Regions from separate parts of the Blautia sp. MB18-30 genome, predicted to be linked through region 2. Evidence: riboswitches for the same ligand, from Rfam matches in the RefSeq annotation. Region 2 holds a riboswitch; the other holds the start of a gene.
The links. Region 2 has a riboswitch for cyclic di-GMP ahead of NCY57_RS13925 (GGDEF domain-containing protein). Riboswitches for the same ligand answer to the same signal wherever they lie in the genome.
Positions count from the first base shown of each region.

Region 1: linked by a shared signal. The riboswitch ahead of NCY57_RS01135 (hybrid sensor histidine kinase/response regulator) and the one ahead of NCY57_RS13925 (GGDEF domain-containing protein) in region 2 are both predicted to bind cyclic di-GMP.

Region 1 covers NZ_JAMOYY010000002.1:48,944-58,604, forward strand. The annotation lists gene NCY57_RS01120 (hypothetical protein) at 1-53, shown strand, start outside; partial or broken gene NCY57_RS01125 (23S rRNA (uracil-5-)-methyltransferase RumA) at 326-682, shown strand; gene NCY57_RS01130 (IS110 family transposase) at 883-1,374, shown strand; cyclic di-GMP riboswitch class I at 1,664-1,754, shown strand; gene NCY57_RS01135 (hybrid sensor histidine kinase/response regulator) at 1,987-5,193, shown strand; gene NCY57_RS01140 (glycerol dehydrogenase) at 5,374-6,474, shown strand; gene NCY57_RS01145 (helix-turn-helix domain-containing protein) at 6,632-7,567, shown strand; gene NCY57_RS01150 (hypothetical protein) at 7,655-8,167, shown strand; gene NCY57_RS01155 (ABC transporter substrate-binding protein) at 8,487-9,661, shown strand, end outside.
Region 2 covers NZ_JAMOYY010000039.1:10,653-20,313, forward strand. The annotation lists gene sigH (RNA polymerase sporulation sigma factor SigH) at 1-416, opposite strand, end outside; gene rlmB (23S rRNA (guanosine(2251)-2'-O)-methyltransferase RlmB) at 453-1,178, opposite strand; gene NCY57_RS13905 (Mini-ribonuclease 3) at 1,189-1,614, opposite strand; gene cysS (cysteine--tRNA ligase) at 1,599-3,008, opposite strand; gene ispF (2-C-methyl-D-erythritol 2,4-cyclodiphosphate synthase) at 3,010-3,501, opposite strand; gene NCY57_RS13920 (sn-glycerol-1-phosphate dehydrogenase) at 3,572-4,837, opposite strand; gene NCY57_RS13925 (GGDEF domain-containing protein) at 6,101-7,150, opposite strand; cyclic di-GMP riboswitch class I at 7,450-7,525, opposite strand; gene NCY57_RS13930 (response regulator) at 7,690-9,661, opposite strand, start outside.

The DNA.
Region 1 (9,661 bases), on a different contig from region 2:
AGGTAATCGTACCTGTAACAGGACATGGAAAAGGAAAATATCGGTTTCAATAAAAGTGAACATTGAAAGGGTGTTAATGCCATTCGCAAAAATGCCCAAAACAAATCGGCGTACTGATATATTACCAAATATGGTAGCAGTATTTAGAATAATTTTGTATTATAAAAGTGTTACAAAATATCGGCGTACCCGCCACACGTTTACAAAGTCAAACGGTCTGTACGCCATGTCTTAACCTTATGATTGCAGATATTAGCAACCTGTCAAAGGGTGTAAAAACTCAGTAACTATGCGGGTTCGCGTACTGTTAAAGCAGTGAAAAACGACACCGCATGTGGAGACGGTAGTACTGCTTTCCCACAAAAAGCCAGACGGACATATCAACGTAAAAGTTGAGTTTGGCGAGGGTGAGGGAAAAGTTCCACTTGATAATATTGCTAAAAGAGCAGAAAGCTATAAGCCCAAAGAACGAGTGACCTACAAAATGATAAAGGAGTACATAGAAGCTAAATACGGCTTCAAAGTACATACCGCATATATTGCAGAGGTAAAGAGAGATTTAGGCTTGCCGATGTACGATGCTCCTAATGCGGTAGAGAAATTGAAACAGCCGAGGAAGCATCCAACTCCAGAGAAGGTTGAAGCAATAAAGGATGCATTGAAGCATTTTGAAGTGATTTAATAATGATGAGCGTATCATTAAAATAGTGGTACGCTTTTCTTTAAAATATTTGGGAAGCAATATATAAGTGCTGAATATGCTTGAAAGGAGCATTCCTGTAATTCATTAAAAGCGCCAATTGAATAAAAAAGAACCTCAAGGTATGATTGAGTTGCATCTTGGCGGATGTAAACAAAACAATCAAGCACTGGAGGTTCCAAATGAATTATACACAGAATGAAAAGATTGAGCAAGTAACAGATTCAACAATGGTTGTCGGAGTTGATATAGGAAGCCAGATACATTATGCAAGAGCTTTTGATAACAGAGGACGCGAACTTACAAAACGTATTTTTTCTTTTCATAACGATCTGGAAGGGTTCAATTCTTTCAACCTTTGGGCAGAGACACTTAAGACTGAGAATAAAAAGACTGCAGTTCTGATCGGCTGCGAGCCAACAGGTCATTACTGGTTTGCGTTTGCGAAGTATGTAAATGATCATCAGAAAAGATTAGTAATGGTCAATCCATTCTCGGTTAAGAAGATCAAGGAACTTGATGATAACAGTCCAAAGAAAACAGATTCAAAAGATCCAAAAACAATCGCAAAACTAGTTGTGGATGGGAGATATTCAATCCCATACATGCCAGAAGGCATTTATGCCGAAATAAGAGACCTGGTATACAGCCGTGAGCCTATATGGATAATCTGAGGCATAAGTGTCGTGAAGAGCCGTATGCCTGAATTGGGCACGTACGGATCTGTGGGGGATATACCTAGTAATAGGTGTTTCTACCCGACAATTTAGGACTCGTCAGAGGATGGTGATCCTGGTAGACATGAGAGGTTAGTTACGAGAGGTCCTCACCCACTGCTTATTGCTTTTCGCAACCTCCACAGGGGAGTTACTTGATTCGGTTAAAATATATGTAAATTTTCCACCAAAATATTATTGACGTAAGAAAAACCACATGGTATTTTATTTTTGGAAAAAATGAAAATTATTTTAAAGGCAAACCTGTTGAAAGGCAGGGTCGCAAAGCCAGAAGGGACTAAAGTCAGAAAGCTTGACCATGTCAGCCGGTTGCCACTGTTTCCATATCATCATAATATATGGAAAAGATGTTTGAACAGGAGAGATTCCGATACCTTTTATACTATATAGATGTGTGATTTTAAAGAATATAGTAGGGACACTGGCAGATTTTGGCAGATGTCCTTTTTGTATGCAAAAATGGGTAACAAAACTAGCAGGGACAGGTTTTCTGTATACAGATAAAAGCAGGATGAAGAAGGCATAAGACGGAGAGAGGACTTTTATAAAATGAAAAATTATGAAGACAAAATATATTCCTTAGGTGAGACTGTAACGGGGCAGACACAGGCCATGTCACAGGCCGTACAGAAAACACTGGAAAATAATGGCGGGGTAGGTATAATGACAGGATCTTATGACCAAAACCTGTCTATTTTGTCTGTGGATAATCTGCTGTTGCATAGTACAGGATATACATTCGATACTTTCATGGAACAGACAAAAGGCTCATTGAGAAACTTCTTTTATGACGAGGAAGATATACTGGAGCGAGACCGTTTTTTGCAGCTTCACGGAACAGGGGAAGCACAGATCCTTGCAGCAGACGGTACAGTGAATAATGTACGGCTTTGTAAAGAGGATGCGACAGATGAGGCGGGCAGACAGATCTGGGTTATGTCCGTACAGGTCAACTGGGATCATATAAATTTGGCACTGCTCAATGAGGCTATCTGTTCCGGCTTCTGGTATTTTGACTGTGACGAAAACAGTGAGATTGTGAATGCAAACTGGAGTCATGAATTTCGAAAAATGCTTGGCTATCATGACACCCTGGACTTTCCGAATAAACTGGAATCCTGGTCAGATCTTCTGCATCCACAGGATAAAGAAAGAGTAATGGTGCAGCTTCAGGCGGCAATTAAGGATAAGACGAACCAGATAAAATACCAGGTAGAGTATCGTATGAGAATGAAGGATAATCAATACCAGTGGTTTCGGGCATCGGCAGAAGTAATACGCCGTCTGGATGGTTCTGCCAGCAGGATTGCCGGGATTTTTATTAACATTGATGGGGAGAAAAAAGAAATCATGCAGGCACAAAAATCTGCTGCTTTCCACCGGGCTTTTACGAAAGCAGATTTGTGCGAGTATTATGTGAATCTGGAAGCGAATACTTTTGATACCTTTAAGGTTGAACCGTCCCTGATGACCGTCTTTGAACAGAGTCATACGTGGGATGAATTGATCCGGCATTTTGTGGATTCCTATGTTGTGGAGACAGATAAGAAGGCGGTATCCTCTTTTTACGACCGTGGTTATATTGCAGAAAGGCTGAAGGGGCTGGAAACCGAATTGGCTTTAGAGTGCCGTATCACTCTGAATGGAGAAGAACGATGGGTCCGCAATGTGGTCATACGTGGCGAAATAGAGGATTCAGAATATGCCATGATCTTTCTGCGTGATATCACAGAGGCAAAGGTAGAGAGCACACGGCATCTGCAGATGGCAGCGGATAATGCTTCCATGGAGCAGCTGATCCAGAGCATAGTGCGTCTGGTTGACCGCTTTGTTGTCTGTGATCTGGAAAATGACAGATATGAATTCTACAATCTGAATGGACAGATGATATATAAACCTCTGGGATTTTATCATGATTTTCAGATGCAGGTTCTTGAAAAATATAAGACACTGGAACCATTGGAAGCTATAGATATCCTGATAGCCCCGGATAATATTCGGAAAAAACTGAAAAGTGAAAATGATATTTATAAGTTTGAGTATTGCAGCCTGGATGAAAAGACTTATAAAATCGCTTCTTATATTCCCTTGGAATGGAAGAATGGAAAGCTGGAAAAGGTATTGCTGGCATCCATGGATGTGACACAGGAGAAGAAAGCAGAGATTGAATCCCGTCAGGCACTGAAGGAGGCTTACCGGTCCGCAGAAAATGCAAATCGTGCGAAAACAGAATTCCTTTCCAATATGTCCCATGATATCCGGACACCAATGAATGCGATTGTGGGTCTGACAGCAATCGCAGGAGCAAATGTTGAGAGCCAGGACAGAGTCATTGAATGCCTCGGCAAGATCACAGAATCAAGCCGCCATCTGCTGGGGCTGATCAATGAAGTATTGGATATGGCACGTATTGAAAGTGGAAAAATGACACTGGCACAGGAAGATTTCAATCTGTCAGAGCTGGTAGATAATCTTATTACACTTACGAAACCGGTGCTTGATGAACATAAACATAATTTTGATATACACATCAATCATATTGAACATGAGGCTGTCTGTGGTGACAGCTTGAGAATTCAGCAGGTATTTGTGAATCTGATGAGTAATGCGATCAAGCATACACCGGATGGCGGGAATATTATTTTTTCCATAGAGGAAAAGCCAAATGGATTTTCAGAACTTGGATGCTATGAATTTACGATTGAGGATAATGGAATCGGTATGTCACCGGAATTCCAGAAAATCATGTTTGAGCCGTTCAGCCGCGCGGATGACCACCGGACAACCAGAGTCCAGGGAACTGGTCTGGGAATGGCAATCAGCAGAAATATTGTGAACCTGATGAATGGCACTATTAAAGTGGACAGTACCTTGCACAAGGGAACTAAAATCACAGTAACAATTTATCTGGAGCTTCAGGAAAAAGAAAAAGAACAGGACAGAGATCTGATGAATCTGCCGGTCCTGGTTGTGGATGATGATAGGACATGCTGTGAAAGTACAGTTGCAACATTAAAGGAAATCGGTATTATGGGTGAATGGGTTCTCTCTGGCAGGGAAGCGGTTGAGCGCTGTTATGCACGGCATGAGTTGAAAGATGATTACTTTGCTGTTATTTTAGACTGGAAGATGCCGGAGATGGATGGCATAGAAACTGCCAGACAGATCCGGAAACGGATAGGAAAAGAGATCCCCATCATTGTACTGACATCCTATGAATTCAGCGAAATTGAAGAAGAAGCAAAGGCTGCAGGTGTAGATGCTTTTATTGCAAAACCGCTGTTCCGTTCCCGGCTGACGGCAACACTGCGGCAGTTTACTTCAGGAAGAAAAGAAAAAACAGCAAGAAATTATCTGGAGAAGCTGTCAGAATCAGACTACACGGGAAAAAGGATTCTGCTGGTTGAGGATAATGAGTTGAACAGAGAAATTGCTGGTGAAATTTTGCAGATGACAGGTGCAAAAGTGGAAACGGCAGAAAATGGGAAAATTGCAGTTGAAAAAGTGGAAGCTTCTCCGGAAGGATTGTATGATCTTGTTTTTATGGATATCCAAATGCCTGTCATGAATGGTTATGAGGCAACTGCAGCAATCAGGAGCCTTCCGGGTGAAAAGGGAAAACTGCCTATTGTTGCCATGACTGCCAATGCTTTTGCAGAAGATGTACAGCTGGCCCAAAATACAGGCATGAATGGACATATCGCGAAACCGCTGGATATGAATAAGTTGAATGATGTTCTGGAAAGCTGGCTGTAACTGATTTTCATGTGATCACAAAGTATATTACTAGGAACAGAGTGAACAGTAACAGTAACTCAGGTGATGCTGCATAAATCCTCAAATACTCCTTGCAATAAAAAAATACAGCAATTATAATATAAATACAAAAGCCGGATGCGGAGGCTGACTTCTGAAAACAAAGAAAGGAAGTATAAAATGGCGAAAATTTTAATCAGTCCGTCCAAATATTTACAGGGTGCGGGAGAAATGAAGAATCTTGGAACTTATGCTGCAAAGAGCGGAAAAAAAGCGTTGGTTCTGATCAGTAAAGGCGGATATAAAAGAATCGGTAAAACGATCGAAGAGAGCTTTGCTGAGAGTACCTGTGAGGTGGTTTTTGATTATTTTAACGGAGAATGCTGTAACAGTGAGATTGATCGTCTGGTAAAGATCGTAAAAGATGAGCAGTGTGATCTTACCATTGGTATTGGTGGAGGAAAGATCTTTGATACAGCGAAGGCAGTTGCATACTATGCGGGAACACCGGTATTTATCTGTCCGACGATCGCATCTACAGATGCCCCTTGCAGTGCTTTGTCTGTTATTTATACAGAAGAAGGAGTTTTTGAAAAATATCTGTTTCTTCCGGCGAATCCGAATCTTGTTCTGATGGATACAGATATCATCACCAAATCGCCGGTTCGTCTTACTGTGGCTGGTATGGGAGATGCACTGGCAACATATTTTGAGGCAAGGGCATGCAAGAGAAGCGGAGCAACTTCCTGTGCAGGAGGTAAGACAACAGAGGCTGCCATGGCACTGGCTGAACTTTGCTTTAATACCTTGATGGATGAGGGCGTAAAAGCTAAGATAGCTCTGGAAGCAGGCGTATGCACACCGGCAGTTGAGAAAGTGATTGAGGCTAATACACTTCTTTCTGGAATTGGTTTTGAAAGTGCAGGACTTGCAGGTGCACATGCGATCCATAACGGATTTACTGTACTGGAAGAATGCCATCATATGTATCATGGAGAAAAAGTTGCATTCGGAACCATCACACAGCTGGTACTGGAGAATATTCCCCAGGAAGATCTGGAAGAGATCATCTTATGGTGCATTGAAGTAGGACTTCCTGTTACTCTGGCAGAGCTTGGAGCTGGGAAGGTAACGGATGAGCAGCTTATGGAAGTTGCCACAACTGCATGTGCGGAGAATGATACACTTCACAACATGCCATTTGAAGTTACACCGGAAACTGTATTTGCAGCAATCAAAGCGGCAGATGCATATGGAAGATATTACCTGGATGAGGAATAAACAGATAAAAAGTAAATAGCTGATATAAAAATTGCAATCTGCAGAAACAAGAGTTATCAAGTATTGTTATCCTGCAGGTTGCTTTTTTTTATGTATGGCTGTAATATAACAGAAAGATCAGTAAATATTGGAACAGAAAACATACGGAGGAATATTTGTGGCAAAAAAACGAAAACCCAAAATGGAGCTTCGATATTATAAGATGCCGGAGGGGAGCCCCATCCTTGCATTGCTTGGACAGAAGTGGGTTCAGAATTATGGGAACGATATCGATTATCTCCATTTTCATAATTATCTGGAAATCGGATTCTGCTATGAAGGACAGGGATTTATGATACTTGGAGAGGATAAGGTACAGTTTCATGACCGGGATTTTACGGTGATCCCATCCAATTATCCACATACCACAAACAGTGATATTGGAACTATCAGCCGCTGGGAGTATCTTTTTATTGATGTAGAAGGATTCCTGGATAAATTTATTAATAATTCGGTAAAAAAAGAAAAAATCGTTCAGCGGATCAACTCCAGATCACTTTTTCTGAATGAAAAAGAAAACCGATCCATGGCAGGTAAGATCCTTAAGATCCTGGATATCATGCGGGATGGAGAGGAATTTTATCTGGAAGAAGCTAAGGGAGTTTTGGCATCGCTTCTTGTGGAAATCGCAAGGATAAACCGGGATTCAAGCGAAGAACGTTGCAGCGAAGGCAGAGGAAAAGTCATGGATATGATCTCCAGGTTCCAGGATTATATTTCTGATCATTACATGGAGGATCTTCGTATTGACGAACTGGCAGAATACTGTCATATCAGTGAAACTCATTTGCGCCGGATATTTACGACTTATATGAAGATGAGCCCGCTGGAATACATTAATACGATCCGTATCCAGGCGGCCTGTGATTATCTGAAAAAAACAGATCAGCCAATTGCAGATATAGCACATAAGTGTGGTTTTATCACCAATTCCACATTTAACCGGAATTTTCGTCAGGTTACGGGAATGACACCTCTGGAGTGGAGAAAACGTCCGGAGAACTATGAACAGCAGCTTCTTAAGTTTGACATCCATTCAGAGGAAGGCTGGTAAAACAACAAAACCAGATCTGTGGATCTGTCACGACAGAATAGAAATATCAGACTGTATGCGGATCAGGCAGATAGAAAGAGGTAAGAAATGTACGATTACAGGATTGTGGAGCAGGTCTCCAGAAAAAAGAAACATATGTCAGGAGCTCTCAGAAAAGTAATGGTGATCTTTGCGGCAATTTTTGTACTGATGGGTATCACGATCTCTCAGGCATTCATGCTTCCGGGATTTCTTCTGGCGCTGCTTTACTTTGCTTATGACATATTCAGCCAGAGAGACTATGAATATACCATGGAAAACGGACAACTGACCATAGATGTGATCTATGGTAAAAAATATCGTAAAACAGCTCACGTGCTGAAGCTTGAGGAGATGGAAGTGACAGCACCTCACTATCATGAAAAAGTGGCAAAATATAAAAAGAATACCGGAACGGAGAAACTGAAAAAATACGATTATACCTCTTATGAAGATGATGTGCCTTACTATACCATGATCATTCAGGAAGATGGACGTAAAATAAAACTTCTTCTGGATCTGACAGAGGAAATGCTGCATACGATGAAAACGCAGTTTCCTGAAAGGGTTTATTTTGCATAATATGCAGAAATGTTTGTGAAATATGTATGAAAAACAACATAAAATTTTATGAAATAGAAACAAAAACCTTCTTTTTTGACAAAAAATGTTCGCACAATGTCAAAAAAGAAGGTTTTTTTGGGCATCCTGACGAATGTAAAAAGAAAAAATCCTCAAAGTGCATATTTTTTGTAAAAATATAGCTGGATAATAGTGCACAATCAATAAAATGGTTGAAATTGCACATTATATGAACAATTCTGCAAACTATAGAGGAAATACGGATGCTATAATCTATTCATAAGCAAACGGGAAATGCTTAATAAAGGAGGAAAAGTAAATGAAGAAAAAATTACTCGCAGTATTAATGACAGGTATCATGGCAATGTCTTTTGCTGCAACTACTACAGCAGTATATGCAAAAGGTGATGACGATAACACCCTGACTGTATGGGCATGGGATCAGAACTTCAACATCAAGGCTATGAATATTGCAGGTGAGCAGTATGCAAAGGATCACGAAGGATTCAAGGTTGATGTAGTTGAGACATCTTCTGATGACTGCCAGACCAAACTTACAACAGCAGCAAACGCCGGAGATTACAGCACACTTCCGGACATCGTTCTGATGCAGGACAACAGCTATCAGAAATATCTGAAGAGTTATCCGGATGCTTTTACAGATCTGAAGGATATGGATATCAACTGGGATGATTTCGGAAAACTGAAACAGTCCTACTCCATGGTAGATGACACACATTACGGAGTTCCGTTTGATAACGGTGCAACAATTGCCTGCTATCGTACAGATATCCTGGAAGAAGCAGGATATACCATTGATGATCTTACAGATATCACATGGAGCAAATTCATGGAGATCGGAAAAGACGTTCACGAAAAAACAGGTAAATATCTCCTTACAAGTGAAGCAACAGGTGGCGATACTCTGATGATGATGATCCAGTCCTGTGGAGCAAACTTCGTAAATGATGACGGAGAGGCTTATATCGTTGGCAACGATGTAGCAGAGAAATGCGTAGATCTTTATGTGGATCTTGTAAAGAACAATGTTGTTAAATTAGTAAATAACTGGGATGAGTACATCTCCACAATCACAGGCGGAGAGGCTGCCGGTATCGTTAACGGTAACTGGATCACAGCTACACTGATGGGAACAGAGGATCAGAAGGGTCTGTGGCAGATCACAACAATGCCGAAAGTTGACGGCGTTGATACAGCTACAAACTATGCAAACAATGGCGGATCTTCCTGGTACATTACATCCAACTGCAAGAATGTAGAGCTTGCTGAGGACTTCCTTGCAAGCACATTTGGTTCCAGCACAGACTTCTATGATGCAATCCTTCCGGAAACAGGTGCAATTTCCTGCTACCTGCCGGCTGGTGAGTCTGAGGTTTACAATGAGCCAAGCGAGTTCTTCAATAACCAGCCGATCTTCTCAACAATTGTAGAGTACTCTTCACACATTCCGGAATTTACAAAAACTCCGTACCA
Region 2 (9,661 bases):
GCCGCCACATTTTCCCGGTCGATCAGGATCGATTCCGGATTATCATGCTCCACACAGGAATCTCTGAAGTTTTCCTCCGCCTCTCCGTCGCTTAAAGACACATAAGTGTTCAGTGGCTGATGTTTCTGGCGGTTTGAACTTTTAATTGCAGTATATATCTGTCTGTCAATACATATATTTGCAAAAGACTGAAAAGACGACTCCCTGTCTGGCTGGTAATCACGGACTGCCTTAAACAGTCCGATCATCCCCTCCTGTATCAGATCATCTGTGTCCCCACCTATCAGAAACATGGCACGGGCTTTTTTTCTGACCAGACCTTTATACTTTTCCATCAGATAATCTGCAATTGCAGATTCCCCTGCACGAAGTCTTTCGATAAGAGCTTCATCCGTCATCTCATTATATCGGCACATTTTTTCTCCGAACAGCTATGGCTGTATTTGATGTATTTATTTTGACAGTCTCTGTCTCACGATTTCAAAAGCAAGCACCCCTGCTGCTACAGAAGCGTTAAGGGAATCGATATCCCCTTTCATCGGGATCGCGGTAGTAAAATCACATTTCTCTTTTACAAGGCGGCTTACACCATTTCCCTCATTTCCGATCACAAGGCCAATAGGTCCTGTCAGATTCTGACGGTACATCACCTCTCCGTCCATATCTGCACATACGAACCAGATGCCTTTTTCTTTCAGTTCATCAATAGTCTGTCCCAGATTAGCAACCTTGGCAACCGGTGTATAATTCAGTGCGCCTGCCGAGGTCTTGGCAACCGTAGCAGTCAGTCCTACTGCTCTGTGTTTGGGAATGATCACACCATGAGCACCTGCGAGATTTGCGGTACGGATGATAGCTCCCAGATTATGAGGATCCTCAATATTATCAAGAAGAATGATAAACGGAGGCTCTCCCTTATCTTCTGCTTTTTTCAGGATATCTTCCACTGTAGAATAATCATAAGCCGCAACCTGTGCGATCACACCCTGATGTGCACCTGTCTCGCTCATGGAATCCAATCGTTCCTTTGGAACAAATTTTACAATGGTATCATGTTTTCTGGCTTCTCTTGCGATGGTGCGGACCGGTCCGTCCTGACAGCCATCCAGAATAAACAGTTTATCAACACATTTACCGGAACGAAATGCCTCAAGGACCGCATTTCTTCCTTCTATCATTTCAGTCAATTTAAACTTCCTCCTTCTCAAGTCCTGCATGGACCAGCTCCAGTATCCTTGAAAAATCCTCTTTCAGGTAAAGATATCCCATCAGCGCCTCAAACCCTGTGGCACGCCGGTAATCCGCCATGGTGGCATGTTTGGCCATGGTAGCGGAATGCGCATTCCTTCCTCTTCGATATACACTTTTTTCTTCTTCTGTCAAAAGTGGTTCGAGGATTTCCATCATACCCGACTGCGCAGATGCTTTTACAAGGCTGCTGGCTTTTTTGTGGAGACGATTTACCGGACAATTCGCTTTTTTCACAAGAATAGTACGGATCACCAGCTCATAAACGCCATCCCCGATATAGGCCAGCGTCAGCGGCGAATAGGTCCGAAGGTCTGCGTCTTTCAGATCAAACAGCTCTTTCAGTTTCTTTAAGCTCTCTGCCATTTCACACCTTCTCTTGTATCTTTAAGGATGATACCTTTTTTCAGGAGCTCATCTCGGATCTCATCTGCTCTCTTGAAATCCTTTGCCTTTCTTGCAGCCTGGCGCTCCTGGATCAGATCCTCGATTTCTTTGTCAAGAATCTCTTCTTTTTTCTCGATTTTCAGTCCCAGCACATCACTGAGCTTAAAAAGTTCCTCATAAAGACCACCGGCAAACTCCCTTGAGCTGTTCTCGTCTACGTTTGTGTTGGCAAATTTTACAAGCTCAAAAATTGCCGCAAGTGCATCTGCAGTATTAAAATCATCATCCATGGCAGCTTCAAATTTAGTAACAAAACCTTCTGCTTCTTTGAGAAGCGCAAGCTCTTCCTCTGTAATATTCTCTGCCGCCCCATTGTCTTTACGGTCGCTGAGCTTGCCTGCCGCCTCAAGGATACGCTCCAGAGAGTTCTTTGCTGCCTCCATCAGATCTGCGCTGAAGTTCAGCGGACTTCTGTAATGTGCGTTCAGCATAAAGAAACGGAGAACCTGAAGATCATACTGTTCACCGATCTGACGAACGGTACGGAAATTTCCGAGAGATTTGGACATCTTGCGGTTGTCGATGTTCAGGAAACCATTATGCATCCAGTATCTTGCAAAAATCTTACCATTGCAGCACTCACTCTGTGCGATCTCATTCTCATGATGCGGGAAGATCAGATCCTCACCGCCTGCATGGATATCAATCTCTTCTCCGAGATATTTCTTGGACATAACAGAACACTCAATATGCCAGCCAGGACGTCCGTCGCACCACGGTGACGGCCAGGACGGCTCGCCCTCTTTCTTTGGTTTCCAAAGCACGAAGTCTAACGGATCTTCCTTCTGATCCTCACCGGATACCTTAAGAGAACGGAATCCTGACTGGAGATCATCCAGATTCTTATGAGAAAGCTTGCCATACTCTTTGAATTTCTTTACACGGAAATAAACGGTCCCGTCAGCTGCCGGATATGCATATCCTTTATCAATAAGAGTCTGGATCATGTCGATCATGCCCTGGATCTCCTGTGTAGCCTGGGGTGCAGTTGTAGCAGGTTTTACATTCATATCTGCCATATCCTTCTTGCACTCTTTGATATAACGGGTAGAGATTTCCTCTGCGGAAACGCCCTCTTCAATGGCCTTCTTGATGATCTTATCATCTACATCGGTAAAGTTGGATACATAATTTACTTCATATCCTTTATATTCCATATATCTGCGCACCGTATCAAAAATGATCATAGGGCGGGCATTTCCGATATGGATCAGATTGTATACCGTAGGTCCGCAGACATACATTTTTACTTTTCCTTCTTCCAGAGGTACAAATTCCTCTTTTCTGCGTGTCAGTGTGTTAAAAATCTTCATGTTACTCTTCCTCCAATTTCCCGATTCTGTACAGGGAGCAGATCGCCTGTGAGGAGATTCCCTCTCCCTGTCCTGTAAATCCAAGGCCTTCCTCTGTTGTCGCCTTGATATTCAGCTGTGATATTTTAATCCCAAGTGCTTCTGCGATATTTTCTCTCATCGTCGGAATATGTGGTGCCATCTTCGGTTTCTGAGCGATGATGGTGGCATCGATATTTCCGATCGCATAGTCATTCTCCTTCAGTAATCCGGCAACATGCACCAGAAGTTTCACACTGGAGATTCCCTTATATGCAGGGTCTGTATCCGGAAAATGCTTTCCGATATCTCCAAGAGCCGCAGCTCCCAGAAGTGCATCCATGATCGCATGGATCAGAACATCCGCATCCGAATGGCCCAAAAGACCTTTTTCCCAGGGAATATCAACACCACCAAGGATCAGTTTCCTGCCCTCTGTCAGTTTATGTACATCATATCCCATTCCTACTCTCATCAAACCGTTCATCACTGCCTTTCCTGAAATTTATGTCAAGTCAAAAGAACCTTTTATGAGCTGTTCCTGCTCAGTATGTGAGCATCTTCCGAAGTCTCAGAAGGCTCAGCCTTCTTCTTGTATACGGTGCAAGTCTGAGACTCTCCTCGATCGCTTTTCCCGGCAGTCCGATATCCCGGACTCTGCTCACGCAGCCGACGATACTCATCATCTCCTGCATATCTGTAACTGCAGGAAGAAGATCTATGATCTTAAGGATTTCCGGAAGTGCACCGGAAAGTGTTTCTGTGCTTACATCGTCCAGAAGTTCCGGGGTGTTTTCTTTTTCAAGTGCTCCAAGAATCCCTTTTCTGCCGAAGGTCTCCTGCAGGAGTTCTGTGTCTCCGTCTGTAAAGGCATGCACTCTGCAGGCTCCTCTTCGGATAGCATCTGCAAGCTTTTTATATTCCAGAAGGACCAGCATGGTTGCTGCAGAAACCTTCTCCCCGTGAAGAGCATCCAGGTGACCATTGACCACTTCCATATCCCAGAGGTGGACCATATGGTGCTCCGCCCCGGATGCCGGTCTGGAGTTTCCTGTCATCTGCATGGCCAGTCCGGAAAGGATCAGCGCATACATCAGCTTCTCACATGCATCTTTCTCTCCTGCTGCAATTTCTTTCAGATTATCCTTAACAGTCCGGATCGCTTTTGTTTCCAGGTCTGCCACCGCTGTACAATAGTATTCATCCATAAGAATACTTGCTATCTTCCAGTCTGCCAGCGCAATGTATTTTCCCAGAATATCCGACACCCCGGCTGCTGTAAGCCTTGCAGGCGCCTTAGCAAAAATATCCGTATCCGCAAAAACAAAAAGTGGCGCAGATGCCTGAAATACTTTTTTTACACCATTCCAGGTCATGTCTGCTACTGTGGAAGTAAATCCGTCTGAACTGGCTGCGGTGGGCACAGAGACAAAAGGGATCCGGTACTGATGGGCGACAAAACGGCTGAGATCATGGATCGTCCCCGCTCCAACTGCAAGAACAAGATCGATGTCCTCTTCCATATAATTCTCCACGATCTCCACGGCACGCTCATCTGCCTCAAGACCTTCAGCATCCAGGATCAGTACCTGACACCGGTCGTAGATATCCTCCATCAGTTCCTCTGTAGCTTTGTAACTGTTCGTGTCACAGATCAGAAGCGGGGAAATACATTCTTTCAGATCACCGTCTGACATTTCCTTTTCCAGTTTCCCGATAGCTCCTGATTCAATTACAATTTCTCTAACGTCTATGTGGTGCTCCCTCCCGCAGCTGCAAGGTCGGGCAAAATCGTCCGCATCGACTCGCATGTACTTATGTCCTCCTGACTTCTTTTAATGATTCACAGCGTATTTCTCTGTCCGCTGAATGATACAATATTACAGTTTGGTATTATACAGGATTTTTTTTTATTACGCAATGATAGAGTTCAACTTGTTTCATCATATAGCAAAAATCCTTTATTTTCAAGGATTTCCGGTGTTTCTACGCCAAACAATGTTTCGTCTGGTTGCGTCTATTTTCTTTTGTTTCTCACAAAATTTGTCATAATAAAAAGCCACGCCCAATAAAGGGAATGGCTCTGATTATTACATTACATTTTCAAGCTTTTTCATTTCATTCTGTAAACGTGTAAATTTTTGCCCTAAATGTTCTGCTGACAAAAAAGCTCAAAAGCAATATAACGATCGGAAACGCAAAAAGAATCCTATCCAGATCGAACACAAAGCTATTGTTGATATGCTCCGCAATCGTGGCGAAGATTACAATGATTTTGTTACAGAATCCTACTATTACAGAGATTTGATTAAGGGAAAGAAAGTTTCTCCTTGCCCTAATGACTATAACTCTTCTATTCAAACTCAAAAGCAGTATGAAGAATGGTTAAAACAAAAACATCAAGAATTGACAAAAAGGCCAAAGAAACCACCCGGTACATTAATTTGCACCGGGTATTTTTATATGTTCCATTCTGTTCTAAGTTGTGTTATACTGACTGCGTTGTCCAACCGAGACCCGGCAACGGGGGGAGGTGAACACATGGAAATAGTCATATCTTTTTTGGTGGCTGTTGCGGCAGGTGTGACTTGCCATCTCATTTGCAAATGGTTAGGCAGTCATAACAAGGACAACGAATAGCCTAGTGGATGCTCAACCACTGAAATAAAAAGAGAAGAACCCTCGCATGTATTGGTGGTACATACGGGGGTTCGTTCTTTGTTCACATGGAACATCGTCATATCTTTTTGCCTACTGGCATTATAGCATATGCCGATCATGAAATCAATATGCTTCGTCTTTGTAAATCCGTGATTTTTCCGCCGTTTGTCACAAAATTGTCACAAAATCATATTTTCAAAGCATCCCACACATCCAGAAATGCTTTAAAATCAACACTTTCCAGACTTCACAGTATAAATACATTGCTTTCTTTTTTATTACGCAATGACGTGCTTTGACTTGTTTCATCTTATACCAAGAATCCTTTGTTTTCAAGGATTTCCAGTGTTTCTACGCAAAACAATATTTCGTCTGATCGCGTCTATTATCTTTTATCTACTCTGAGCTGAAAGCTAATTATATTTCTTGCATATCTGTTTATTTTTATACATATAAGCATCTGCAGCATCCAATAACATCTGCATTGTACACGACATATCATCGGAGGATAATGCCCATCCGCATGCAAAGTCGATTGGTATTTGATTTTCATAACTATTTAATCTGTCTTTTTCTCTGTTCAAGGATTTTAATATTTCCTTAATTTTCGCCTCGCTTGTATGATAAATGACTGCTATAAACTCATCTCCGCCATATCTTCCCACAAAATCCTTTTCTGGAATAACACTGCGCAAAAGCTTTGCGAAATTTATTATTAACTGATCTCCTGCGGAATGTCCCATTGTATCATTTACAGTTTTTAAATTATTTAAATCAAACATTATGCAAGCTGTAGGATCTGTAATTATATCTTTTTTATTAAGAAGATCATTACAGGCATTTTTATTTGGCAGCCCAGTATGGGCATCTATGAATGCTTTCTGTTCCAGCAGTCTGTTTTGCATTGCCATCTGCATTGCCCTTAGAGTCTGCATAATAACCAATATCACCAGACTCAACATATCAAGTGCCGACAAAAGCTCTATAGTACGAATCTTTACAGCGATCTTTTCTGAATAGCTTTCTGCGGCAGAGACAGTTTCATCTGCCATCGAAAAATATATTTCACTCATATTAACAATGTCTGTATTTTCGTATCCCTTGTTTCTTGCTGCTTCAATTTCTGTTTTCAATTTATCCCAGTAATCACTCTGGATTTGCAATTTTTCCTGGTATTCTTCGTCATTGAGTTTTACCAGATCATAATGTCCATCCTGATATCTCAATCCAAGAAGAATATCATCCAAATATTTAATTAATTCTTCATTTTGGTTTCCTGTAATTTCTAATTTTACTTCACGCTGTGTAGCTCCACGTACCAGACCTGCATAATTTATTACGCGTGCTGTCCCCTGCAGCCTACTAATCTGAATCATCATAAAAATAATAAGAACTACTAATATCAATATAAGGAAACTCTGTATAATACCTATTATATTTTTACTTTTCTTGTTTGTCTGCATTTCACAATTTATCCCAAACCTTAAATAATATTCATTTACTTTCCTACAGGAAATCAAATGACAGACTTTTGGTCAGTGAACTTTCATTAAGAATATTAATCTTTGAAGATGGAATGACAGTTGCAGCAGTTTTCTTGCTGCTTTATAACTTCCGCTAACATCAACAGCAGCTTATCAATCCACTCATGTCATTGATGTTTGGATCATAAACTGTCTATGTACAAATATCGGGAAGATCATCTCCTGTTGATAAATCATTCCTCAAAAAAAGCACTGTCAGCCAGACAGTGCACCTCATTTTATGCAACTGGCTGCCATTTTACAGGCCCTGTAGCTTTGCGTCCCAGACTTTCATCTGGTTTGCCGATTTCCTTATTATAGCTTTTACACGTATACAAAAAAACTGGTTTTATTATACTATAGTGCTCTACTATATACAAGAAAAACATTACCGTTTTAACGTCCAAAAATAAAAAAAAGAACAGCCGATATATATATCGAACTGTTCTCCCACTTCCGAAGTCCACGCAGCATTGACATTACCGTTCTATATATTTTGTGATGACAGATATTAAAATCCTCATATCAACCGGCTTCGCCACATGGTCATCCATTCCGGCATGCAAAGCAGCCTGTACATCCTCTGCAAATGCATTTGCTGTCATTGCAATAATAGGGATCTCCTTTCCGTCTGGACGCTCCGACAGATTTCTGATAGCTTTTGTCGTTTCATAGCCATTCATTTCCGGCATCATGATATCCATCAAAATCAGATCAAAGGTCCCCGGAGCTGTATTGCAAAACTGTGCCAAGGCAGATTTTCCATCGGCAGTCCTAGTTACGATCATCCCTTGTTCTTCCAGCAAAGCTGCTGCTATCTCTGCATTTAAATCATTGTCCTCTGCCAAAAGGACATGCAGACCATGTAAATCCATATCTTTCCTTAACTTTTCTTCCTTTTCAGACAGTATCTGTTCTGCTATAAGCAGGGGAATTTCTACCGTAAATGTTGAGCCAATACCCTTTCTGCTGCTGACCTCAATTTTTCCACCCATAAGATCTACATACTGTTTGGCAATGGCCATTCCCAGTCCGGCTCCCTTATAGCTGGTTCTTGCCCCACCATTTTCCTGACTGAACTCATCAAATATTCTGGTCTGAAACTCCTCACTCATACCAATTCCGGTATCTGATATACGATAGCGTACAATTATATGATTCTCATCATTACCCGGAGCGTTTTCTGCAGCGAATGAAATGGTGCCTCCGTCTTTTGTAAATTTGACTGCATTACTGATAATGTTGAGCAATACTTCCCTGATTCTGAGTTCATCTGCCATCACATAAGGAGTTTTTAGTTTTTCTCTTGAAACATACAAATTAAGGTCACGATTTTCCATATATCCCTTTGCGATCGACAAAACAGTATTTATCATATCCCTGAGATCTGTCGGTACCGGTTTATATTCCAGTTTACCACTTTCAATGCGGCTGATATCCAACACATCGTTGATCAGTGTCATCAGATATTCTGAACTCTGCCTGATCTTTTTCAGACAATTCTCCACCTCTTTGTCCGGTTTCCTCTTCATGGCAATATCTGTAAATCCAACAATTGCATTCATTGGTGTCCTGAGATCATGAGACATATGGTTCAGGAATGTCGTTTTTGCAATATTCGCCGCATTTGCATTCTGTGCTTCTTTCAGGGCTTCCATCTGTTTTTTTCTACTCACGGAAAGAGAATAAACCAGAAGAAGCAGTACAAAAATAATCACAAACGAAACTCCGATAACTAAGCCTGCATGCTCAGCAAGGATATCCTTCAAGGTCATTTCCTTTTCTGAAACAGAATTCTGTGCAAGGACAACACCATTTAAAACATTGGATGACTGCTCAATTGCTTTATTGATAATGGTAGCTGCTCTTCTGTTTTCTCTCGTCGTGAACATTCCTAATTCCTGCCGTTTTGCCATCTCTGCAAATGACAGACTTTGGGTCAGTGGACTTTCATTAAGAATATTGATCTTTGAGGATGGAACGACAGTTGCTCCCACTTTTCCATTTGCTACAGCCTCCAGGCATTCTTCCTGTGTATCATATTGTTTGATTTCTGCATCTGGAAAAAGAAGGGACACCATCAATCCAGAATACAGTGAGGTCTCTGTCACTGCGACCGTAGAGAGACTGCTGCTATATTCTTTTCCCTTGTAAATAACAACCGGCGTAATATCAAAGATTGCATCCGTCAAAACCACTTGAAACTGTTCCTGTGTATAAAAATCCTGAATGATAGGACCGGCAATATCTATTTTGCCAGATTGCAATGCCTCATTCATCTCTACTCCCGTGGAACATGGAACTGCCTTGATCGTAATTTTATATTTTTCCTGAACAGTATCCAGAACAGTTCCAAGAATTACTGTGAGTTTCCCATTTTCTTCACCACAAAAAGGAAGATTATCCTTTAGATATCCCACGCGGATCGTATTTTCATGTGCATCCAGCCAT